Regions from separate parts of the Klebsiella sp. I138 genome, predicted to be linked through region 2. Evidence: predicted binding sites of a transcription regulator. Region 2 holds the regulator's gene; each other region holds the start of a gene.

Region 1 (7,659 bases), 1.8 Mb from region 2:
TTGAAACGCGCAATGGTGATGGCGACGCGAGCGTCCGGGGTAGCAACGTTAGCTTCAATAATGTTCATACTCTTCCTTCGGGTTCATATGGCCCCGCAAGGGGGGCGGATTCTATCATAATAATTTATATACTTCATCCTTCAAACTGCCTCCGTGTTGGCGACCCTTGTTCCCCCTCGCCACTTGCTAATGTCAGCGTCTGGGGATTCTCTCGTTGGCCGCCTCGACGCATCCTGAAAGATGTCGCGTAGCTATGCTGCTTTCCCTGTCGTTCAGGGAGATCATGCGCCCACTAAATGCAGGCAAATATCAGGGCCGACCTGGCGTATCTCATTGAATTTGAAATGGGGGGCATCGGCCAGTTTCTCAAGCCCCGGCAGCACACATAGCCCACGCGCATCGCTGCCTAACAGTTTAGGCGCAATATAGACGATAAGCTCGTCCACCAGCCCCGCCTGCAATAGCGCGCCGGCGAGCGTCGGGCCCGCTTCTACCCAAATACTGTTAACCTGCTGCTTGCCAAGCTGCATCATCAATAACACCAGATCGAGATGGCCGTTGTGTTCCGGCACCTGTAGCGTGCGCACGTTTTCCGGCCACTCGCGGCTATCGGCCTGCGTCCGGGCAAACAGCGTCTCTCCCGCCTGCTGCACAATGCGGTGCTGAGGAGTGACGCGATTATGGCTGTCGATCACAATTCGCAGCGGCTGACGCAGATTTTCTTGCGGATAACGCGCGCGGATATCGGGGGCGAGCTCATCCCAGCGTACGGTTAATGCCGGATCGTCCGCCAGAACGGTAGCGCTGCTGGTCAGGATTGCATGGCTCTGCGCGCGCAGACGCTGCACATCGCGCCGGGCCTGCGGTGACGTAATCCACTGACTCTCACCGCTGGCCATCGCCGTTCGACCGTCCAGTGAAGCGCCCATTTTTAGCTGTATGTAGGGGAAGCCGGTGCGCATCCGTTTGAGGAAGCCTTTGTTCAGCGCTTCGGCTTCGCTCATCATCAGACCATGGCTGACTTCGATACCGGCCTGCTGTAGCCGATACAGACCGCGCCCCGCCACCTGCGGGTTGGGGTCCTGCATGGCGGCCACCACGCGAGTCACGCCGGCGGTAATCAGTGCTTCGCAGCACGGCGGCGTGCGGCCGTGATGGCTACAGGGTTCCAGCGTCACATAGGCGGTAGCGCCCCGGGCTTTTTCGCCGGCCATACGCAGCGCATGCACTTCCGCATGCGGTTCGCCCGCGCGATAGTGAAAACCTTCGCCGACGATCTCCCCGTCTTTGACGATGACACAGCCGACATTGGGATTGGGATGAGTCGTAAAACGCCCGCGCTGCGCCAGCTTAAGTGCTCGCGCCATGTACATTTCATCATGCATGGCTTAATCCTGTAAGCGGGCGATCTCTTCGCCGAATTCTTTGATATCTTCAAAGCTGCGATAGACAGAGGCAAAGCGGATATAGGCAACTTTATCGAGCTTTTTCAGCTGCTCCATCACCAGGTTGCCAATCATCTTGCTCGGGACTTCACGCTCGCCGGTGCCACGCAAATGCGTTTTGATATGGTTAAGCGCCATTTCCACATCGTCAGCGCTGACCGGGCGTTTTTCCAGCGCTTTCAGCATCCCGCTGCGCAGCTTATCTTCATTGAAGGGTTCACGCACGTCGTTGCTCTTAACCACACGCGGCATCACCAGCTCTGCCACCTCAAACGTCGTAAAACGTTCGTTACAAACCAGGCACTGCCGACGACGACGCACAGAAGAGCCCTCACCCACCAGACGAGAGTCGATCACTTTGGTATCTACGGCGAAACAGAAAGGGCAATGCATAGCGCGTCCTGACATAGAGTTAAACTGACGGGTAGTTTACCGCGAAGTGACCCGACAACAAAGAAAGAGCTTTTGAGACAAAGGATCTATGGCTCATTAACCTGGACGATCTACCATGAGTTATCCCCTGTTAACGGAATCATCAGTCATGACAAGACGTTATTTGCAGCTGGCCGTGCTGACCAGCCTCTTTACACTCAGCGCCTGCGCTCAGCAAAGTGAAGTCCGTCAGATGCATCAAAGCGTGAGTACGCTGAGCAAAGAGATGACTCAGCTTAATCAGCAGACAGTGAAGATTACGCAACAAAATGCCCTGAATGTGAAATCCAGCAGCGGCGTCTACCTCTTGCCTGGCGCCAATACCCCGGCGCGTCTGGAGAGCCAGATCGGTACGTTGCGTATGTCGCTGCGTGATATCGCCGCTGATGCCGACGGCACCCGCCTGACGTTACGCATTCAGGGAGAGTCAAACGATCCGCTGCCGGCATTTAGCGCCACCGTCGCCTACGGGCAAATCACCGGTACCACGCAGAATTATCAGGAGGTCAACGTGCACGATCGGCTGATCAGCGCGCCCGCCAGCATTCTGGCGCCCAGCGACGTGGATATTCCGTTACGTCTGAACGGCATCACGCCGGATAAGCTTGGCTTCCTGCGCATTCACGATATCCAGCCTGCAACCCCGCAATAATTCCCTGCGCCGGGTGTCGCTGACACCCGCGTTCTCTCCCTAAAAATCCATTTACAATTTTTCCAAACAGTTCAGTAAAAATTGACGGTATGGATGAATTTCAGTGGCATTCTGTCAGGAAATGCATAGAATCGTGAACGCAATCGATTACGTATGTTTACGTTATGTGAAACAACACGTATTTTTGTGAGCAATGATTTCTATAATAGACCCCCACAGAAATACGAAATATTTAGAAACGCTTCGGCAACTTTCTTAACGCCTTTTGGCTTAATTTAAACAGTGGCATCATTATGAAAAAAACATTACTGGCAGCAGGCGCCGTACTGGCGCTGTCCACATCGTTCACTGCTGGCGCGGCAGAAAACGACAAACCGCAGTACCTGTCTGATTGGTGGCACCAGAGTGTAAACGTGGTGGGCAGCTACCACACACGTTTTGGACCGCAAATCCGTAACGATACCTACCTGGAATATGAAGCGTTTGCTAAAAAAGACTGGTTTGATTTCTATGGCTACATCGATGCACCGGTATTCTTTGGCGGCAACAGCACGGCAAAAGGTATCTGGAACAACGGCTCCCCGCTATTTATGGAAATCGAACCGCGTTTCTCTATCGATAAGCTGACCAACACCGATCTCAGCTTCGGCCCGTTCAAAGAGTGGTATTTCGCGAACAACTATATCTACGATATGGGTCGTAACGATTCTCAGGAGCAGAGCACCTGGTATATGGGTCTGGGTACCGATATTGATACCGGCCTGCCGATGAGCCTGTCCCTGAACGTCTATGCGAAATATCAGTGGCAGAACTATGGCGCTTCCAACGAAAACGAATGGGATGGCTACCGTTTCAAAGTGAAATACTTTGTCCCGCTGACCGACCTGTGGGGCGGCTCCCTGAGCTACATCGGCTTCACCAACTTTGACTGGGGTTCCGATCTGGGCGATGACAACTTCTACGACATGAACGGTAAGCATGCGCGTACCAGCAACTCCATCGCCTCCAGCCACATCCTGGCGCTGAACTATGCGCACTGGCATTACTCCGTGGTTGCCCGTTACTGGCACAACGGCGGTCAGTGGGCCGATGACGCGAAGCTGAACTTCGGCGACGGCGACTTCAGCGTACGCTCCACCGGCTGGGGTGGTTACTTTGTTGTCGGCTACAATTTCTAATTGCAGCTGATTTTCCCCGGCGGCAACGCCGGGGATTGCATAGCCTTAGCGCTCCTCGCACTTCACCTTACGCAAGAAATCGCTCAATGAACGGTCTGCCCGTTCGCTAAAATGGCGCCCGGTGGCAGCCACCTCCAGACAGCGATCGAGACGAAAACAGCGGTAATCGCCACGGAGCTCGCACCAGCTCACCAGTAGCCAGCGCTCGCCCCAGAAAAAAAGCCCCAGCGGCAGCACTTCACGCTGCGACACATTCCCCGATTCATCGCGATAGTGCAGCGCCAGCACCTGCTGACCAGACACGGCCCGATGCACCAAATCAAATTGCGCTTTGCTGTAACCCTGAACGCCAAAATCCGGTGCAAACAGCCGCGATTGCTCGGCCTTACGCCGGCTCTCTTCAGGTAAAATCGCCAACATCTTTTCCTGCGCCGATTCCAGGGCCTGGGACAACGACTCGCCTCCCCAGGTTTGCAGCAGCCGGATAGCGGCCACCAGCGCTTCCGACTCCTGGGTCGTCAGCATAAGAGGCGGCAAGGTGTAGCCCGCCAGCAGGCGATATCCGCTTCCGGCCTCGCCTTCCACCGGCACGTCGGAAAGCGACAGGTCGCGGATATCCCGGTAGATGGTGCGCTCCGATACGCCGAGCCGCTCCGCCAGCAGCGCGGCTGTCGTCAGCCGCCTGCCGCGCAGGATCTGCACAATTTGAAATAAGCGGTCGGCGCGTCGGCTCATGGTCTTCCTCTGTTATTTAGCACCGGCCCCGGTTCAGAACGGCTGGCAACGAGACATTAACGGGACGGGGTCTTCGGTTGATGCAGACCGATCCGGTTGCCTTCGCTATCGATAAACAGGGCAATAGTCCCGATATCATCTGCCAGCTCAAGCGGACCAAAAACGCAACGTCCCCCCGCGCTACTGACGCGATCGAGTGTGGCTGCCAGATTGTCAGTATGCAGATAGATAATGCATCCCTGATCGGAGGGTTTTACGCCGTCAAACTTTGCCAGCGCACCGCCGGGAGCCGGATCCTGATAAGGGAATACGGCCATTTCGGCACAGTCCATATTTTCCCGTTTCAGCATCACCTGCATCACTGGCTCGTAAAACGCCACGGCACGATCCATATCCGCGACCGGGATCTCAAACCAGTTAATTACGTTGTTCATACATCCTCCTGTCCATTGTTTGGGTTCAGGAGGAGTGTATGGCAGGGCTCCTGACAGCATACTGTCAGGAGTGTTCCTGGTGGGCTACATCGTGCAAACCAGCGCGCGTTGGTTATCAAGCAGCCAGGGGCGTAAATAGCCCACGGTATTTGACAATGGCAGGACCTCCTGCGGCAAAGCAATCCCCAGCTGTTCACGAATGTAGGCCCGCCGGGTGACGATGCGCTGCCAGAGCGCCGGCCAGTTCTCCGCCAGCGCTTGACGCAGGGCTTCGTCCGCCACCGCTACGGTATCTTCGATACTGGCCCCGGCATACCCCGCCCGTGAGGGAATAATATCGATTTGCAGCAGCATGCCGCTGCGGATGCAGGCGCGGGAATCAGGCCCGATAGGCGAACACAGCCACTCTTCGTCGGCAACCAGATGGCCGGGGTTCAGGTGCCAGTGATATTCCGCTTTCGGTAATACTCGCTCGATTAGCGCGTACATCTCACCGCCGCTCATACCGATACGCAGATTTTCCAGCCAGCTGACCACCGCCCGGAAATAGGGCTTCGCGACCACATCAAGATAGTCCGCCACCTCCGGCGCCAGCTCCGTTTCATCGCTGACCACATACGCAGCGCGGCTGCTCAGCCCACCTTTAAACCCGGTAGTCAGCGAAAATTTATCACCGCGGCGAATAGTCTTATCGCCAGGATAGAGGCTGGCATTGGCAAAGCGATCGCCGGTAGCGGCAATCATCACTACGCTGTTGGGCTGGCCTTCTGCGGCCAGCAGCGCGCCAATCTGCTTCTCCGTTTTACCCGGCGCAATCGCGTTGAGCGCAGAGAGGATCGCCGTCGACGCCAGGTTGGCACCGTATTCATAATGGGCCAGCTCATTGGCGGAGTTTACCGTTCGTACTCCGCCGTCCGGGGCGATAAACAGCCCCGTGGCATTAGCCAGTACCGCCTGCTGTCCCGCGGCCTGGCGGATCGCGTCAACGATAAAGGCAGGCAGGTCAAACATCTGCGACCTATCGTCAGCGCTGCCGGTAAACAGCTTCCAGCCCACCAGCCCCAGCGTTTTCCCGCTGGTGATACCCGCGTCATGCAGCAGCTGCGGCAGGCTCTTTTTATTGGTCATTGGCTGATTCGGCAGCGAGAACCACGGCGCATGGATCACCCGATTTTCCAGCCGAGAAAAGGCTGCCAGCTTGAGATTTTCATTCCCCAGCACCAGCACCGCCTCCCCTTCGCGATGCAATACCAGCAGCGCTTCTTCAAAGCGGGGGATAAATCCGGTGAGATACTCGAAGTTTCCGCCGTGCTCTTTATCGGCATAAACGATCAGCGTGTCGTATCCCTGCTGGCGCATTTGCGCAAGCACTGCTGCTTTGCGCTGGCGTAGCGTTTCATCACTGAGCGTAACGGAAGGCACATCGTGCCAGACGGTCGGTTGGGCAACGGTGGAAAGGGCTATGGCGGACATGGGGTATCTCCATCTCATTAAACGCTAAGAGTGGAGAGTAGCGAAATTTGGCAGCGCTGTAATAAAAAAATCCCGGCCTTGCGACCGGGATTGCTTTATCTGAACGCGCCGGACTTACGGCAGAATTGACGGCTGATCCGCCCCTTCTTTTTCTACTTTCTGCTGCAGCATATGCTCGCGCTTCATGCCCAGCTTCAGCGCCAGTGCGGACGCCACGTAGATAGAAGAAGCCGTACCGATGGAGACACCGATCAGCATGGTCAGCGAGAAGCCTTCCAGAACCGGGCCACCAAAGAGATACAGCATCAGGATCACCACCAACGTGGTCCCGGAGGTGATCAAGGTACGATGCAGCGTCTGCGTCAACGACACGTTGAAGATCTCGTACGGCGTACCGCGGCGGATCTTACGGAAGTTTTCACGGATACGGTCAGATACCACGATGCTGTCGTTCAGCGAGTAGCCGATAACCGACATCAGCGAGGCAACGATGGTCAAATCAATCTCGATATGGAACAGCGAGAGGATTCCCATCGTAATGATCACATCGTGCGCCAGTGAGATGACCACCCCGGCGGCAAGACGCCACTCGAAGCGGAAACCAACGTACACCAGGATACAGATCAACGCTGCCAGCAGCGCCATCGCACCGCTTTGAGCAAGGTCTGCCCCGACGCTCGGCCCCACGAACTCGATACGCTTAACCGTCGCATCCTGGCTGGTCGATTCGTTAATCACGCTAACGACCTTGCTGCCCAGCTCCTGGCTGACGTTGGTATCGTGTACCGGCGGCATACGCACCATGATGTCGCGGCTGCTACCGAAGTTCTGCACCTGCGGCTCAGCAAAGCCCGCCTTCTGCAGCGCTTCACGCATCTGGTCCAGTTCGGCTGGTTTTTCGAGGGTAATCTCAATCACCGTACCGCCGGTGAAATCCAGACCCCAGTTAAACCCACGCACGCCCATCACGATAATGGCGGCAATCAGCAGAAAACCGGAAATGCCGAAAGCCCAGTAGTCCCAGCGCATAAAGTCATAGACTTTACGGCCGTGGTTCAATTGTTCAACAGTATATTCCTGTGCCACAACGCACTCCTCAGATAGACAGCTTTTTAACGCGCTTGCCGCCGTACAGCAGGTTCACGATGGCACGGGTGCCGACGATAGCGGTAAACATCGAGGTTGCCACACCGATACCGGTGGTAATAGCAAACCCTTTAATTGCACCGGTACCGACCGCGTACAGGATGATAACTTTGATCAAGGTCGTAATGTTCGCATCGAAGATAGAGCTGAATGCGCCCCTGTAA
Region 2 (7,659 bases):
TCTAAAGCCTGCCTGGCTGCCGGTATGGCATTTGATGGTACCAAGGCACACTCTGCACTGTACGATACCGAGCAGACGGCGCAGCTGTTTTGCGAGATAGTCAATCGCTGGAAACGTCTTGGCGGCTGGCCTTTGCCGCTCGCAGAAAGCGAATAAGAGACAAAAAAAAGCGACTTCATCTGAAGTCGCTTTTTTACTGGCAGCAGACTTATTCCGCTTTCGGTTCGTCGGTCTTGTACTTCGCCGCCGTTTCTTTGATCAGCTGTTGCAGTTCGCCGCGCTGATACATTTCAATCACGATATCGCAACCGCCAACCAGCTCACCATCAACCCACAGCTGCGGGAAGGTCGGCCAGTTAGCAAATTTCGGCAGTTCCGCGCGGATATCCGGATTCTGCAGGATGTCAACGTAGGCAAAACGTTCGCCGCATGCAGACAGCGCCTGCACGGTCTGAGCGGAAAAACCGCAGCTTGGCAGTTTCGGAGACCCTTTCATGTACAGCAGGATCGGGTTTTCAGCGATTTGACGTTGGATTTTTTCTACAGTCGTGCTCATTGTCATGCTTCCTTAACTTCTATACGGCAGTAATTTGTCATTGTAGCGTCCTGAACGCAGGACAGATAATAACATTTTTTTCACTCATTATATTTTATCTTCTGCGGCCAGAAGTTGCCTTAAAAATATCATTTTGCTCTCGGACATGTCTTATCGCTGTACATTTTCCGCACAAGGTGGTTAATGTCTGAGATAATTTTTTGCAATTGTTAATCAAACGACACTTTAGATACAAAAGAGTATTAACTTTCCGGGTTTTTATGCTTTAGAATCGTTGGGTTTTGTCATTCACCGTCAGGTATGGGTACATATCTGTCATTAATCAGGGGATTGCTCAGTGGCGCGGCTAAACAAAATCGCGATTTCGCTCTGTGCATTACTGTTTACATCTATCTCATTTACTCCACTGGCGCATGCTTCAGGGCATACGCACACCTCCGCCACGCCAAAAGCGCATTCGGCGAAGGGCACTACAGAACGTAAGAAAAAAGCCACCAACCAGAAAACAAAGTCCACGACCAAAACCTCCAGCAAGAAAGCCTCGACGGCTACCCGCACCAGACACCCAACCCGCACCACCGCATCCAGCCAAACGGCGCTGAACCGTCAGGCCGCCGGCACTAAAAAATGTGTCCTGCGTAAAGGGTATAAAAAACAGTGTGCAAAACCGCTCACGCCGAGCGCCGAGCCGGCACCGGTTATGGCCAGCGTGCAGAGCAAATGTGTCGTGCGCAAAGGCTATAAAAAGCGCTGTAAGCAGGTCGTGGAAGAACAGCCGCTAACGCTGGCAGATGCGCACAAAGCCCGCGTACAGAGAGCGCAAAGCACCGCCATGTCTAAGCTGATGGATCAGATTGGCAAACCGTATCGCTGGGGCGGGACCTCACCGCGTACCGGTTTCGACTGTAGTGGACTGGTTTATTACGCCTATAAGGATCTGGTCAAAATCCGCATTCCGCGTACCGCGAATGAGATGTACCACCTGCGCGACGCCCGTCCGGTCGATCGCGGGGAGCTGCAAAGCGGCGATCTTGTGTTCTTCCGTACCCGTGGGCGCGGCACCGCCGACCACGTTGGCGTCTATGTTGGCAACGGTAAATTTATTCAGTCGCCGCGTACCGGCCGTGATATCCAGATAACCTCATTAAGCGAAGATTACTGGATTCGCCACTATGTTGGCGCCCGCCGCGTGATGACCCCGAAAACTATCCGCTAACTCTCACCTGCCGCACCTGCGGTAGGTTATCTGTGGCACGGAATTCGCACGCCGGTCACGCAGAACAGACTCCCCTCCTCTTACCTGACATTTTTTCCCCCTTCCGGGTGTAGGCTGCGCCGATCACGGTTGTTAAATATACCCTTTATCATTGCAAGGCTTTTAACTCCGTTCGGCAAGTGTTAGCATTCTGATCACAATAAAAGCCTGTCGCACTCGTCCCGGCGATAGACAGTACAGGCAGTTCTGGATGGTGAAACATCCTTTGAATGTGAGCTAAAAAACAAGAAGTTATAAGGAGAGTAACAATGTCGTTTGAATTACCTGCATTACCGTATGCAAAAGACGCCCTGGCGCCGCACATTTCCGCAGAAACCCTGGAATACCACTACGGCAAGCATCATCAGGCCTACGTCACCAACCTCAACAACCTGATCAAAGGCACTCCGTTTGAAGGTCAGTCTTTAGAAGCGATCGTCCGCTCTTCCGAAGGTGGCATCTTTAACAACGCAGCTCAGGTCTGGAACCACACGTTTTACTGGAACTGCCTCGCACCCAATGCGGGCGGCGAGCCGGAAGGCGAGCTGGCAGCTGCCATCAACCAGTCTTTCGGCAGCTTTGCAGATTTTAAAGCGAAGTTTACCGATGCGGCAGCGAAGAACTTTGGCGCAGGCTGGACATGGCTGGTTAAAAATGCCGATGGCAGCCTGAGCATTGTCTCCACCAGCAACGCTGGCACGCCGTTGACCGGCGACGCCAAACCGCTGCTGACCGTGGATGTCTGGGAACATGCCTATTACATTGACTACCGTAACGCTCGCCCTGAGTATCTGGCGCACTTCTGGGCGCTGGTAAACTGGACGTTTGTCGCAGCCAATCTGGCGGCATAAAACGTTTACGCAGAAGGGGCAACCCTTCTGCGAATAAATCTACTGCCCGGCAAACGCCTCTTCCGGTTGCGAACGGCCGCCAAACAGCACCAGCAGCAGAGCCAGACCAGCAATAATCGCCCCCATCACCGGTACGAAGGCATAGCCCAGCCCGCCGGAAATTACCGCGCCACCGGCTGCCGCACCCAGCGCATTCCCCAGGTTAAACGCCCCGATGTTCACCGAAGATGACAGTCCCGGCGCTTCATGAGCCACTCTCATTACCCGCATTTGCAGCGGCGGAACCACGGCGAAGGTTGCCGCACCCCAGACCACCATACTGATAGCGGCCCCCAACGGCGTCTGAGCGAGCAGCGGAATGGCCAGCATAATTACCATCAGCAGCAATAGAAAACCCTTTAGCGTCCCGGAGACGGAGCGGTCGGCAAATTTACCGCCCAGGTAGTTCCCCAGGGAGAAGCCGACGCCGATCAACACCAGCATCGCGGTGACGAACAGCGGTGAAGCATGCGTAATGGTGTGCAGCACCGGTGAAATATAGGTATAGAGCGTAAACATGGCCCCCGCGCCGAGCACGGTGGTCAGCAGCGCAGATAGCACCTGCGGGCGGAGCAGCACGGAGAGCTCCTGCTTAACATTCGGCCGATCGCCGGCGCTACCTTCAGGCAACGAGAACCACAGGCTGACCATCGCCACCAGCCCCAGCCCCGCAGTCGCCAGGAATGACATTCGCCAGCCGATTGTTTCGCCCAGCCAGGTTGCCGCCGGAACGCCGCCAATGTTGGCGATGGTCAATCCCATAAACATGGTCGCCACCGCACTGGCCTGCTTATGTTTCGGCACCACGCTCGCCGCCACCACCGAACCAAGGCCAAAGAAAGCGCCGTGATTCAGGCTGGTGATAATACGTGAGAGCAGCAGCGTGGTGTAATCCGGCGCCATTGAAGAGAGGACGTTACCCAGGGTGAATATCGCCATCAGAAATATCAGCGCATTTCTGCGCGCGCGATGAGAGAGCAGCAACGTCATTAACGGCGCTCCGACCATCACGCCAATCGCATAAGCGCTGATCAGCATCCCCGCCGCAGGAATAGAGACGTCGACGCCCCTGGCAATCACCGGCAGCAGTCCCATCGGGGAAAACTCCGTTGTGCCAATACCAAACGCGCCTATCGCCAGCGCTAACAAGGGAAAGTTGATTTTCATTCAATGACTCCAGCAGACCGTCATCAGCGACGGTATCTCATCAGAAGTCAAAAGCATGACATCAATCACAAAAAAACAGAAGTAAACGAAATGACAAAAGATTTTTGCGAAATTGATAATAATGGGGAATATTGGGGGAAAGAGGCCTCTCCCCCGACAAAATCAGTGCAGTACCGCTGTCAGCCCGGCGGCAACAATAAGACCCAGGACAATAATCGTTGTTGTCAGCGAAAACTTTAAATCTGTATCCATCAATTTTCCCCCCAGTTATCCCCACACGAAAAGTGAGCTTGCTCATTTTTACACAATATAGCGTAAAAATCTTCTGAGATTTAGGGTGATGCACATTTTTGCTCTTCCCCTTTGCCGCAAGATCGGACAAAATCCCACGCTAATTTGAAAGCGTATCGGCCATTGACCCCTTCCTGTCGTTCTGTGTCGTTTTCCCGACGTGATGCAATGTTGAACATTGTATTCAGGGTGTGTATAGGCAAACGTTTACGTATCGATAATCAGACGATCAGGTCAAGGTCTGGAGTGAGAAGTAATGGCAACAATTAAAGATGTAGCGAAGCGCGCAAACGTTTCCACTACAACAGTTTCACATGTAATTAACAAAACCCGCTTCGTTGCTGAAGAAACCCGCAACGCGGTTTGGGCGGCTATCAAAGAACTGCACTATTCCCCAAGTGCCGTGGCGCGAAGCCTGAAGGTTAATCACACCAAATCGATTGGCCTGCTGGCCACCAGCAGCGAAGCGGCCTATTTCGCTGAGATTATTGAAGCCGTAGAAAAGAGCTGTTTCCAGAAAGGCTATACCCTGATTCTGGGCAATGCGTGGAACGATCTCGAAAAGCAGCAGGCCTACCTGTCGATGATGGCGCAAAAGCGCGTTGATGGTCTGCTGGTCATGTGTTCCGAATACCCGGAATCGGTTCTCAGCATGCTGGAAGAGTATCGCCATATTCCCATGGTGGTGATGGACTGGGGTGAAGCAAAAGCTGACTTTACCGATTCAGTCATCGATAACGCCTTTGAAGGCGGCTATATGGCCGGCCGTTACCTGGTCGAACGCGGCCACCGCGAGATCGGCGTGATCCCAGGCCCGCTGGAACGCAATACCGGCGCCGGGCGCCTGGCGGGCTTTATGCAGGCCATGGAAGAAGCGCAGATCGTCGTGCCGGAAAACTGGATTGTTCAGGGGGACTTCGAACCAGAATCTGGCTATCGCGCAATGCAGCAGATCCTCAGTCAGCAGCATCGCCCGACGGCGGTCTTCTGCGGCGGCGATATTATGGCGATGGGTGCAATCTGCGCCGCAGACGAGATGGGCCTGCGCGTTCCGCAGGACATTTCCCTGATCGGCTATGATAACGTGCGCAACGCCCGCTATTTCAGCCCGGCGTTGACCACCATTCACCAGCCGAAAGATTCTCTCGGCGAAGCAGCCTTCAACATGTTGTTGGATCGTATCGTTAACAAGCGCGAAGAGTCGCAGTCTATCGAAGTCCACCCTCGTCTGGTCGAGCGTCGCTCCGTCGTCGACGGCCCGTTCGTCGACTACCGCCGCTAAATGTCCCTACGGCGCCGGTCACTCCGGCGCCCGCAGCCACTCCCGGTTTAACGTTTCACTGTCGCCCAGATAATCCAGCAGCCATGACAGCGCCGGAGACGTGTCGCTCTGCTGCCAGGTCAGACAGCACGCGGCATCCGGGAACGGGTTCTCCAGCTCAAGCGCCGTCCATTCGCCGCAATCGATCCATGGGCGAGCAAAATGGGTCGGCACCATTCCCACGCACAGTCCCGCCGACAGACAGGTCGCCGATGATTCCCAGTCCGGTACCACCACCCTTTTCTGGTTGTCCAGTAGCCAGGTCGTGCGTTTTGGTAACGATCGGGAGGTGTCTTCTCGCACCAGCGACGGCCAGTTGCGCAACACGTCATCGCTGAGCGGCCCCGTCATCTGCGCCAGCGGATGATGGCTCGCTACCACGCAATGCCAGCTCAGCATGCCCATATCGCGGAAGGCGTAGCGCCCACCCACTGGAATCGAACGGGTTGCGCCGATGGCCAGCTCCACGCGACCGTCGGCCAGCGCATCCCAGACGCCGTTGAACACTTCCTGAAACACAATCAGTTCGACATCCGGAAAATGGCGATAGAAATCGACAATCATTTGCCGCATCCGTGCTGACTTAACAATGTCATCGACGGCTATCGACAGCTGGCCGCGCCAGCCGTTGGCTATCTGCTGACACTGCTGACGGGTGATCTGCATTTTTTTGATAACAGAGCGCCCTTCCTGTAAAAACCAGACCCCGGCCGGCGTTAATTCGACGTCGCGATGGCGACGTTCAAACAGCGGCACCGCCAGCCACTCCTCCAGTTGACGTACGGTATAACTGACCGCTGAGGGTACGCGGTGTAGTTCCTGTGCCGCCGCGCTAAAGCTCCCGTTGCGGGCCACAGCATCAACAACTTCCAGTGAGTATTCGGACCACATATTCTGCCTGCAAAAATTTTGAATGCATGTAGCAAATATTAGCGTTTCACAAGCCAGAATGCACTCCCTACACTCTGCGGCATCATACCTGCATCAGAAGAAAGAGAACGTTATGCAACAACCCGGGAAAGGATTTTTAGTTTGGCTGGCGGGACTCAGCGTGCTGGGTTTCCTGGCTACCGACATGTATCTGCCGGCCTTTTCGGCCATTCAGCAAGATCTCAATACCTCTGCGGCATCGGTCAGCGCCAGCCTGAGCCTGTTCCTCGCCGGCTTCGCCATCGGGCAGCTGTTCTGGGGCCCGCTTTCAGACCGCTACGGCCGCAAACCGGTTCTGCTGATCGGACTGACAATTTTCGCTATCAGCTGCCTGGGCATGCTGTGGGTTCGCGATGCTACGCTGATGCTGGTACTTCGCTTTATTCAGGCAATCGGCGTCTGCGCGGCGGCGGTCACCTGGCAGGCGATGGTTACGGACTATTATCCCGCCCAGCGCACTAACCGCATTTTCGCCACCATCATGCCGCTGGTTGGCTTATCGCCGGCCCTCGCACCCTTGCTCGGCAGCTGGCTGCTCGCGCATCTGGAATGGCAGGCCATCTTTGCCACTCTTTTCGCCATCACCCTGCTACTGATGGTGCCCGCCCTGCGTCTGAAGCCGGTCATCAAGCCGACGGGAGGCAGCGAGAAAAAACTGACGTTTATGACGCTGCTGCGCTCGCGCGAATACAGCGGAAACGTACTGATTTACGCCGCCTGCTCCGCCAGCTTTTTTGCCTGGCTGACCGGGTCACCGTTTATTCTGCATGACATGGGCTATAGCCCGACCGCTATTGGTTTAAGCTATGTTCCGCAGACGATCGCCTTTTTAGTCGGCGGCTACGGGTGCCGGGCAGCGCTGCAAAAATGGCAGGGTCAACAGCTGCTGCCGTGGCTGCTGGTTATTTTCGCCGTCAGCGTTGCCGCGACCTGGATGGTGGGGCTGGTTGAGAATGTGTCAATTATTGCGGTGATGGTTCCCTTCTGCGTAATGGCTATCGTCAACGGCGGGATTTATCCTATCGTTGTCGCCCAGGCGTTGAAGCCGTTCCCACAGGCAACAGGTCGCGCCGCAGCGCTGCAAAATACCCTGCAGCTGGGACTGTGCTTCCTGACCAGCCTACTGGTCTCTGCGTTAATTGCCACGCCGCTGCTGACGACCACCAGCGTCATGCTGGTCTCCATCGTACTGGCCGGGATAGGCTATTTGATGCAGCGGCAGGCTACTTGCCTGACGGCCGAATCGTCG
Region 3 (7,659 bases), 1.1 Mb from region 2:
CAATATCCTCCAGGAGCTGGAAGAGGAAGGCCGAGTTGTCAACGTGCAGGATGACCGCCTCGCTCGTGGTCACAGCAGCGGCGCCTGGCTTATCGCCCCCGACGGTGACTGGACCCTGTGCATGAACATCACACCAACCAGTATCGAGTGTCAGCTTGGCAACGCCTGTCTGAGCGCAAAGGGCGATGTTGCATACCACGCCATCGACGCCCCTACTCCGCAGGCATTACTGGCGGCAATTGAGAAATGCTGGCACCAGTACCGCAAGAACTGGCCAGGGCGCAAAATCAATCTGGCGCTGGCGGTTCACGGCCAGGTCGATGCGGGGACAGGGGTCTCACAGACCATGCCGCAGGCCCCATGGAAACAGCCCGTAGAGATGAAATATCTGCTGGAAGAGAAGCTCAATGTCCGCGTCATGGTCGATAACGACTGCGTCATGCTGGCGCTGGCAGAAAAATGGCAAAATGACGGGCAGTACCGGGACTTCTGCGTTATTAACGTTGACTACGGTATTGGTTCTTCGTTTGTTATCAACGACCAGGTCTGGCGCGGCAGCCTTTACGGTAGCGGTCAGATTGGGCACACCATTATCAATCCTGATGGCGTTGCCTGCGGCTGTGGGCGCTATGGTTGCCTGGAAACGGTGGCATCGCTGAGCGCGTTGAAAAAGCAGGCGCGGATATGGCTTAAAACACAACCCGATCTGGCAGATAATCCAGACGCGTTGACCATCGATGTCCTGATCGAAAAGTGGCAGCAGGGTGATTCCCGCCTTCATACATGGGTGGAGGACTCCGCAAATGCCATCGGCCTTAGCCTCTACAATTTCCTGAATATCCTGAATATAAATAATATTTTATTGTACGGCCGCAGCTGCGGCTTTGGCGAAGAATGGTTGAACACCATCATCCGGCAGACAGGATTCAACCCTTTCGATCATCGTGACACCCCGCGAACCAGGGCTACGCAAATTGGCTTCGGACAACTGAGTCGTCAGCAGCAGCTGCTCGGCATTGGCTATCTGTACGTGGAAGAGCAATTGCAGACATTGCGTTGATCGCAAAAGGTATGTGGCAGATCACAAAATTGTGTATTACGTTTAAATCACTCATCTTCACAACGGATTGATTATGAACACACTACGCTATTTTGACTTTGGCTCTTCCCGCCCCGTTCTGCTGTTGATCGCCCGTATTGCCGTCGTCCTGCTGTTTATTTTGTTTGGCTATCCCAAACTGCTGGGATTTAGCGGCACGGTACAATATATGGCCTCCTCCGGCGCTCCGCTCCCGACGCTCTCGGCCATTATCGCAATATTGATGGAGGTCCCGGCGGCGATCCTGATTGTTCTCGGCTTCTTCACCCGTCCGCTGGCGGTTATCTTTATTTTTTACACCCTCGGCACCGCCGTCATTGGCCATCATTACTGGGATATGTCCGGTGATGCGGTAGTGCCAAATATGATTAACTTCTACAAAAATATCAGTATAGCGGGTGCCTTCCTGCTGCTGGCCATCACCGGGCCGGGAGCGATATCCCTGGACCGCCGCTAAATAATCCCTGACCGCCAGACGTCAAAAAGGCCGCAATCGCGGCCTTTTCCTTTACGCTTGCGCGTTAAAGGTTATGCGTAAACCGGGAAGCGTGCACAGATATCCAGCACTTTACCCTTCACGCGCTCAATGACCGCTTCGTCATTGATATTGTCCAGCACGTCGCACATCCAGCCGGCCAGCTCTTTCACTTCCGCTTCTTTAAAGCCACGGCGAGTCACGGCCGGAGAACCGATACGGATACCGGAAGTCACAAACGGGCTCTTCGGATCGTTTGGTACGCTGTTTTTGTTGACGGTGATGTTGGCGCGGCCCAGGGCGGCGTCAGCTTCTTTACCGGTCAGGTTTTTATCCACCAGATCCAGCAGGAACAGGTGGTTTTCAGTGCCGCCGGAGACGACTTTGTAGCCGCGATCCAGGAACACTTCGACCATGGCTTTCGCGTTTTTCGCAACCTGCTGCTGGTAGACTTTAAACTCAGGCTCCATCGCTTCTTTCAGTGCGACAGCTTTACCTGCGATAACGTGCATCAGCGGGCCACCCTGCGCGCTCGGGAATACGGCAGAGTTCAGTTTTTTATACAGCTCTTCACTACCGCCTTTCGCCAGGATCAGGCCGCCACGCGGACCCGCCAGGGTTTTATGGGTGGTGGTCGTCACAACGTGAGCATGCGGAACCGGGTTCGGGTACACGTCTGCTGCAATCAGGCCTGCAACGTGGGCCATATCAACGAACAGATATGCGCCAATGCTGTCAGCGATTTCACGCATTTTTGCCCAGTCAACGATACCGGAGTAAGCAGAGAAACCACCGATGATCATCTTCGGTTTGTGTTCCTGAGCCTGCTTCGCCATGTCTGCATAGTCGATTTTACCGGACTCATCGATACCGTAAGGAATGATGTTGTACAGTTTGCCCGAGAAGTTAACCGGGGAGCCGTGAGTCAGGTGACCGCCTTGTGCCAGGTTCATCCCCAGAACGGTATCGCCCGGCTGCAGCAGAGCGGTATAGACCGCAAAGTTAGCCTGGGAACCGGAGTGCGGCTGCACGTTAGCGTAATCCGCGCCGAACAGCTCTTTTGCACGGTCAATCGCCAGTTGTTCAACGATATCAACGTATTCGCAACCACCGTAGTAGCGCTTGCCCGGATAGCCTTCGGCATATTTATTGGTCAGCTGAGAACCCTGTGCCTGCATAACGCGCGGACTGGTGTAGTTCTCGGAGGCGATCAGTTCGATGTGCTCTTCCTGACGTACTTTTTCCTGCTCCATAGCCTGCCACAGTTCGGCATCATAATCGGCAATGTTCATTTCACGCTTTAACATCCGCATCTCCTGCTCAGCTAACAATAGATTACAGCTCTAAAAGGGGGGCCTTTTTGGGCGACGGCCCACAGTATAACTGAATAGTTCTGTGATAACAGGTCTTGACAAAGGATTTTACGCAAACGATTGGCTCCGCATTACACAAGGCTTTGAGCAACAACGACTCACCGATTATCAACGGATTTCTTTTCAGGTTTGTGATGCAAATTCTTCATGTTGTTACCACTGCGGGGAAATGTGTTAAAGAACCATTTACAGTGCAGGGTTATTTTTATAAGATGCATATAAAATACATCATTTAAAAAACACTGAAGGAAGCCGCTATGCTCGACGCCCAAACCATCGCTACGGTCAAAGCCACTATTCCCCTGCTCATCGAAACCGGACCAAAGCTGACCGCCCATTTTTACGATCGCATGTTTGCACATAATCCTGAGCTCAAAGAGATCTTCAACATGAGCAACCAGCGCAACGGCGACCAGCGTGAAGCGCTGTTTAATGCCATTGCCGCCTACGCCAGCAACATCGACAATCTGCCTGCTCTGCTGCCTGCGGTTGAAAAAATCGCGCAGAAACACACTAGCTTCCAGATCAAACCAGAACAGTACAATATCGTCGGCGGTCATCTGCTGGCGACGCTCGACGAAATGTTCAGTCCGGGCCAGGAAGTGCTTGATGCATGGGGTAAAGCCTACGGTGTGCTGGCGAATGTCTTTATCAACCGTGAATCCGAAATCTACCAGGATAACGCCAGTAAAACCGGCGGCTGGGAAGGCACTCGTGCGTTTCGCATCGTGAAGAAAACCCCGCGTAGCGCCTTGATTACCAGCTTCGATCTGGAACCGGTAGATGGGCAGCCGGTGGCGGATTACCAGCCGGGCCAGTACCTGGCCATTTGGCTGAAGCCGCAGGCATTTGAATATCAGGAAATTCGCCAGTACTCATTGACCCGCCAGCCCGACGGCAAAGGCTACCGAATCGCAGTTAAACGCGAAAACGGTGGTCAGGTCTCAAACTGGCTGCACAATGCGTCGCAGGAAGGGGATATTGTGCATCTGGCAGCGCCGGCAGGTGACTTCTTCCTCGCCGTTGAACCCGAAACGCCGGTCACGCTGATCTCCGGCGGCGTCGGCCAGACACCGATGCTGGCGATGCTGGACACGTTGGCTAAAACGCAGCATACGGCCCAGGTGAACTGGTTCCACGCAGCGGAAAATGGCGATGTCCACGCATTTGCCGACGAGGTTGCTACGCTCGGCGCCAGTCTGCCGAAATTTACGTCCCACGTCTGGTATCGCACGCCAACGGCAGCGGATCGTCAGGCAGAACGGTTTAATAGCGAAGGTTTGATGGAGCTATCTGCTGTGGCTGACACGCTGCGCGACCCGCAGATGCAGTTCTATCTTTGCGGCCCGGTGGCCTTTATGCAGCATGCGGCGAAACAGCTGGTGGCGCTGGGCGCCAGTAGCGACAACATTCACTACGAATGTTTTGGCCCGCATAAAGTGCTGTGATGAGATAACCCGGATGAGGCACCAGATGCTGCCATTCGGGAACCTCCTCCCGGTCACGCAAGGCTGACCGGGAGGAGGAGTCAGAATACGACCCGGCTTAAATGGCCGCGTCGTCCTCTTCCCCGGTACGAATACGAATGACGCGGGCAACGTCAAAGACGAAGATTTTACCGTCACCGATTTTGCCGGTCTGCGCCGTGCGGATAATGGTATCCACACAGGTATCAACGATATCGTCAGTGACTACAATTTCAATTTTCACTTTCGGCAGAAAATCCACCATGTACTCTGCACCGCGGTACAGCTCGGTGTGACCTTTCTGACGGCCAAAGCCTTTTACTTCCGTGACCGTCATCCCGGTGATGCCGACTTCGGCCAGCGCTTCACGCACATCATCCAGCTTGAAAGGTTTAATAATCGCATCAATCTTTTTCATGGTGTTCCTGTCTATGTCGCGTAACCGGTTGCTTACCGTATCATAACTTGCGTCATGCTGCGGAGCTACTCTTTAAAGTCGTTGGCGTCGAGCTCGTGGCGCGACAGCAGCTTGTAAAATTCAGTTCGGTTTCGCCCCGCCATTCTTGCCGCATGGGTGACGTTGCCTTTAGTAATTTGCAGCAGCTTGCGCAGATAGTTAAGCTCAAACTGATTGCGTGCTTCGACGAAGGTCGGCAGCGCGGTATTTTCCCCTTCCAGCGCCTGTTCCACCAGCGCATCGCTGATGACCGGCGATGTGGTCAACGCCACGCATTGCTCAATCACGTTCACCAGTTGGCGCACATTACCTGGCCATTTGGCCGCCATCAGCCGTTTCATGGCATCGGTAGAAAACGCCCGCACAAACGGCTTGTGTCGATCGGCAGACTGACGCAGCAGATGATTCGCCAGCAGGGGGATATCCTCTGCGCGTTCGGCCAGCGGTGGAATTTTCAGATTCACCACATTCAGGCGATAAAACAGATCTTCACGAAACTCTCCGCGCGCCATCGCCTTCGGCAGATCGCGGTGGGTCGCCGAGATGATACGCACATCAATATCGATATCGCGGTTGCTGCCCAGCGGGCGTACTTTACGTTCCTGCAATACCCGCAGCAGCTTCACCTGGAGCGCCACCGGCATATCGCCGATTTCATCGAGAAACAGCGTCCCGCCCTCTGCGGCCTGGAACAACCCTTCCCGGTTGCTGACCGCGCCGGTAAACGCCCCGCGCGCATGGCCAAAGAGCTCGGATTCCAGCAGCTGTTCCGGCAGCGCGCCGCAGTTTATAGCGACGAAAGGGTTGTCATGGCGGGGACTGGCATTATGAATCGCCTGCGCGACAATCTCTTTCCCGGTTCCGCTCTGGCCGTTAATCAGCACGCTGACGTCGGACTGCGCCACCATCCCGGCCTGTTCCAGCAGGCGCTGCATCAGCGGGCTACGGGTCACAATTGCCTGTCGCCAGCGTTCATCCGTCGCCGGCGCACTGTGCTCCAGCGCATCATCGATGGCTTTATACAGGGCGTCTTTATCCACCGGTTTGGTCAGAAAGCCAAACACCCCTTGCTGGGTGGCCGCCACCGCATCGGGAATCGAGCCGTGAGCGGTAAGGATGATCACCGGCATCCCTGGGTGCACTTTCTGGATTTCGCTGAACAGCTGCAGGCCGTCCATCTCGTCCATGCGTAAATCGCTGACCACCAGTTCGACTTTATCGCGAGCCAGAATGCGCAGCGCTTCGGGGCCGCTTTCAGCGGTTACCACGCTGTAGCCTTCGCTGGTCAGGCGCATTCCCAGCAGTTTTAATAAACCCGGATCGTCATCCACCAGCAGCAGATGGGCCGGTTTACGGATCGTCATGAATGACCTCCGGAACTTTATCGCTGCCGTGGCTGCCGTCGGAATTAAAATTCCCTCCGGGCTTGCGGTTGGATAGCTGGCGTTCAATATCGGTGAGGTTTTCCAGCTTGCGGGTGGTCAGCTCAAGCTGGCTGCGAAGCTGCTCTTCCTGCAGGCGCAGTGCCTCCAGTTCGGCATCGCTGGACTGCTGCAACTTCGCGTACCGGGCACGTTCATCCACCAGCTGCAGTTGCCTGTTCTGACCATTACGCCAGAGCTGATACAGCGGCCGGACCTGCACGGCAATTTGCGGGCTGAACGTATTCAGGCGGGAAACCAGCTCGCGGCGTTCATCCGGCGTTATTTTCGCATCCGCCAGCAAAATGCCGCGTTTAAACGCATCCTGCCAGCTGTCATCATTATGTTGTTTGGCTTCTGCCCGCGCCTGAACCGGCGCCAGACGGTCGGCGCAATCTATCCCGCGCAGCCAGTACAGCGGGTTTTTATCGCTGGCTTCACTTTTCAGTGACCAGATATCGGCGCAGTCAACCGAAAGAAAATCCGCAACCTGGTGCTGCGGCAGTTCGGGCTGTGCTTTGTCACTTGCCGTGTGCGGCGAAAAAGTGGTGGAACACCCTGCCAGCGCCAGACAAGAAACGCCGGACAACAGCCATCCTTTGAAAGTACGAACCACTACGAAGAGGTGGGACATATTCCCCCATTGTTGATTCATGTGTTGGTTTTTCCCGGCTCAGCGGCGGGTAGCGTTATGCGGAAACAGATAAACCCGGACTCATCATCCTCCAGGCTAAGTTCTCCCTGCATTTGTCGGACGCAATCCCGGGCAATGCTCAGGCCCAGACCGCTGCCTTTTACCGCCCCTTTACGCTGATGACTTCCCTGATAAAAAGGCTCAAATAGCATATTTTTTTCCGCCAGCGGGATCGGCTCGCCGCTGTTCATCACGTCGATGCGAACCTGCTCACCGTGCCGGTAGCTATGGATACGAATGTTACCGGATTCAGCACCATAGTGCACCGCATTGGAATAGAGATTATCCATCACACTGGTTAATAATGCGGGTTCTGCCAGGCAGGTACGTTCTACCAGGTCAATCGCGGTATGCATCATTTTAGCCCGTGCGGGCAAACTGTGAGCTGCCACGACGCTATCAACCAGTTCAGCAATATCAACAGCCTCGCGTGGGACCGGGCCATCCGCCTGCTTGCGATTGTAATCCAGCAGTTGCTCAATGAGTTTTTGTAGATTGCGGCTACTGCTATCAAGAATTTCGACGATCTCCTGCTGTTCCACCGTCAGCGGCCCGGCAACGCGGTCGGCCAGCAGCTCAGTGCCCTCCCGCATGCTGGCGAGGGGCGTTTTCAGCTCATGCGAAAGATGACGTAAAAACTGATGACGCTGCGATTCCAGCCACGCCAGACGCTC

The links. Region 2 encodes PurR, which represses purine synthesis genes. Its sites were predicted from a motif close to CANGCAAACGTTTGCNTG; they were not measured.
Region 1: ACMYSK_RS13690 (nucleoside-specific channel-forming protein Tsx) is a predicted target of PurR. The motif match lies at 2,666-2,683, and genes of this name have one in related genera.
Region 3: glyA (serine hydroxymethyltransferase) is a predicted target of PurR. The motif match lies at 2,997-3,014, and genes of this name have one in related genera.

The regions. Positions count from the first base shown of each region.
Region 1 covers NZ_CP180447.1:2,929,942-2,937,600, forward strand. The annotation lists gene ribH (6,7-dimethyl-8-ribityllumazine synthase) at 1-68, opposite strand, end outside; gene ribD (bifunctional diaminohydroxyphosphoribosylaminopyrimidine deaminase/5-amino-6-(5-phosphoribosylamino)uracil reductase RibD) at 282-1,385, opposite strand; gene nrdR (transcriptional regulator NrdR) at 1,389-1,838, opposite strand; gene ACMYSK_RS13685 (DUF3251 domain-containing protein) at 1,987-2,529, shown strand; gene ACMYSK_RS13690 (nucleoside-specific channel-forming protein Tsx) at 2,823-3,707, shown strand; gene ACMYSK_RS13695 (helix-turn-helix transcriptional regulator) at 3,753-4,442, opposite strand; gene ACMYSK_RS13700 (VOC family protein) at 4,499-4,876, opposite strand; gene ACMYSK_RS13705 (M24 family metallopeptidase) at 4,961-6,349, opposite strand; gene secF (protein translocase subunit SecF) at 6,464-7,435, opposite strand; gene secD (protein translocase subunit SecD) at 7,446-7,659, opposite strand, start outside.
Region 2 covers NZ_CP180447.1:1,088,482-1,096,140, reverse strand. The annotation lists gene rnt (ribonuclease T) at 1-156, shown strand, start outside; gene ACMYSK_RS05060 (Grx4 family monothiol glutaredoxin) at 209-556, opposite strand; gene ACMYSK_RS05055 (C40 family peptidase) at 894-1,772, shown strand; gene sodB (superoxide dismutase [Fe]) at 2,081-2,662, shown strand; gene ACMYSK_RS05045 (MFS transporter) at 2,702-3,868, opposite strand; gene ACMYSK_RS05040 (YnhF family membrane protein) at 4,031-4,120, opposite strand; gene purR (HTH-type transcriptional repressor PurR) at 4,416-5,441, shown strand; gene punR (DNA-binding transcriptional activator PunR) at 5,460-6,371, opposite strand; gene punC (purine nucleoside transporter PunC) at 6,484-7,659, shown strand, end outside.
Region 3 covers NZ_CP180447.1:15,597-23,255, reverse strand. The annotation lists gene ACMYSK_RS00105 (ROK family transcriptional regulator) at 1-1,060, shown strand, start outside; gene ACMYSK_RS00100 (DoxX family protein) at 1,134-1,556, shown strand; gene glyA (serine hydroxymethyltransferase) at 1,628-2,881, opposite strand; gene hmpA (NO-inducible flavohemoprotein) at 3,205-4,395, shown strand; gene glnB (nitrogen regulatory protein P-II) at 4,493-4,831, opposite strand; gene glrR (two-component system response regulator GlrR) at 4,897-6,234, opposite strand; gene qseG (two-component system QseEF-associated lipoprotein QseG) at 6,221-6,925, opposite strand; gene ACMYSK_RS00070 (sensor histidine kinase) at 6,943-7,659, opposite strand, start outside.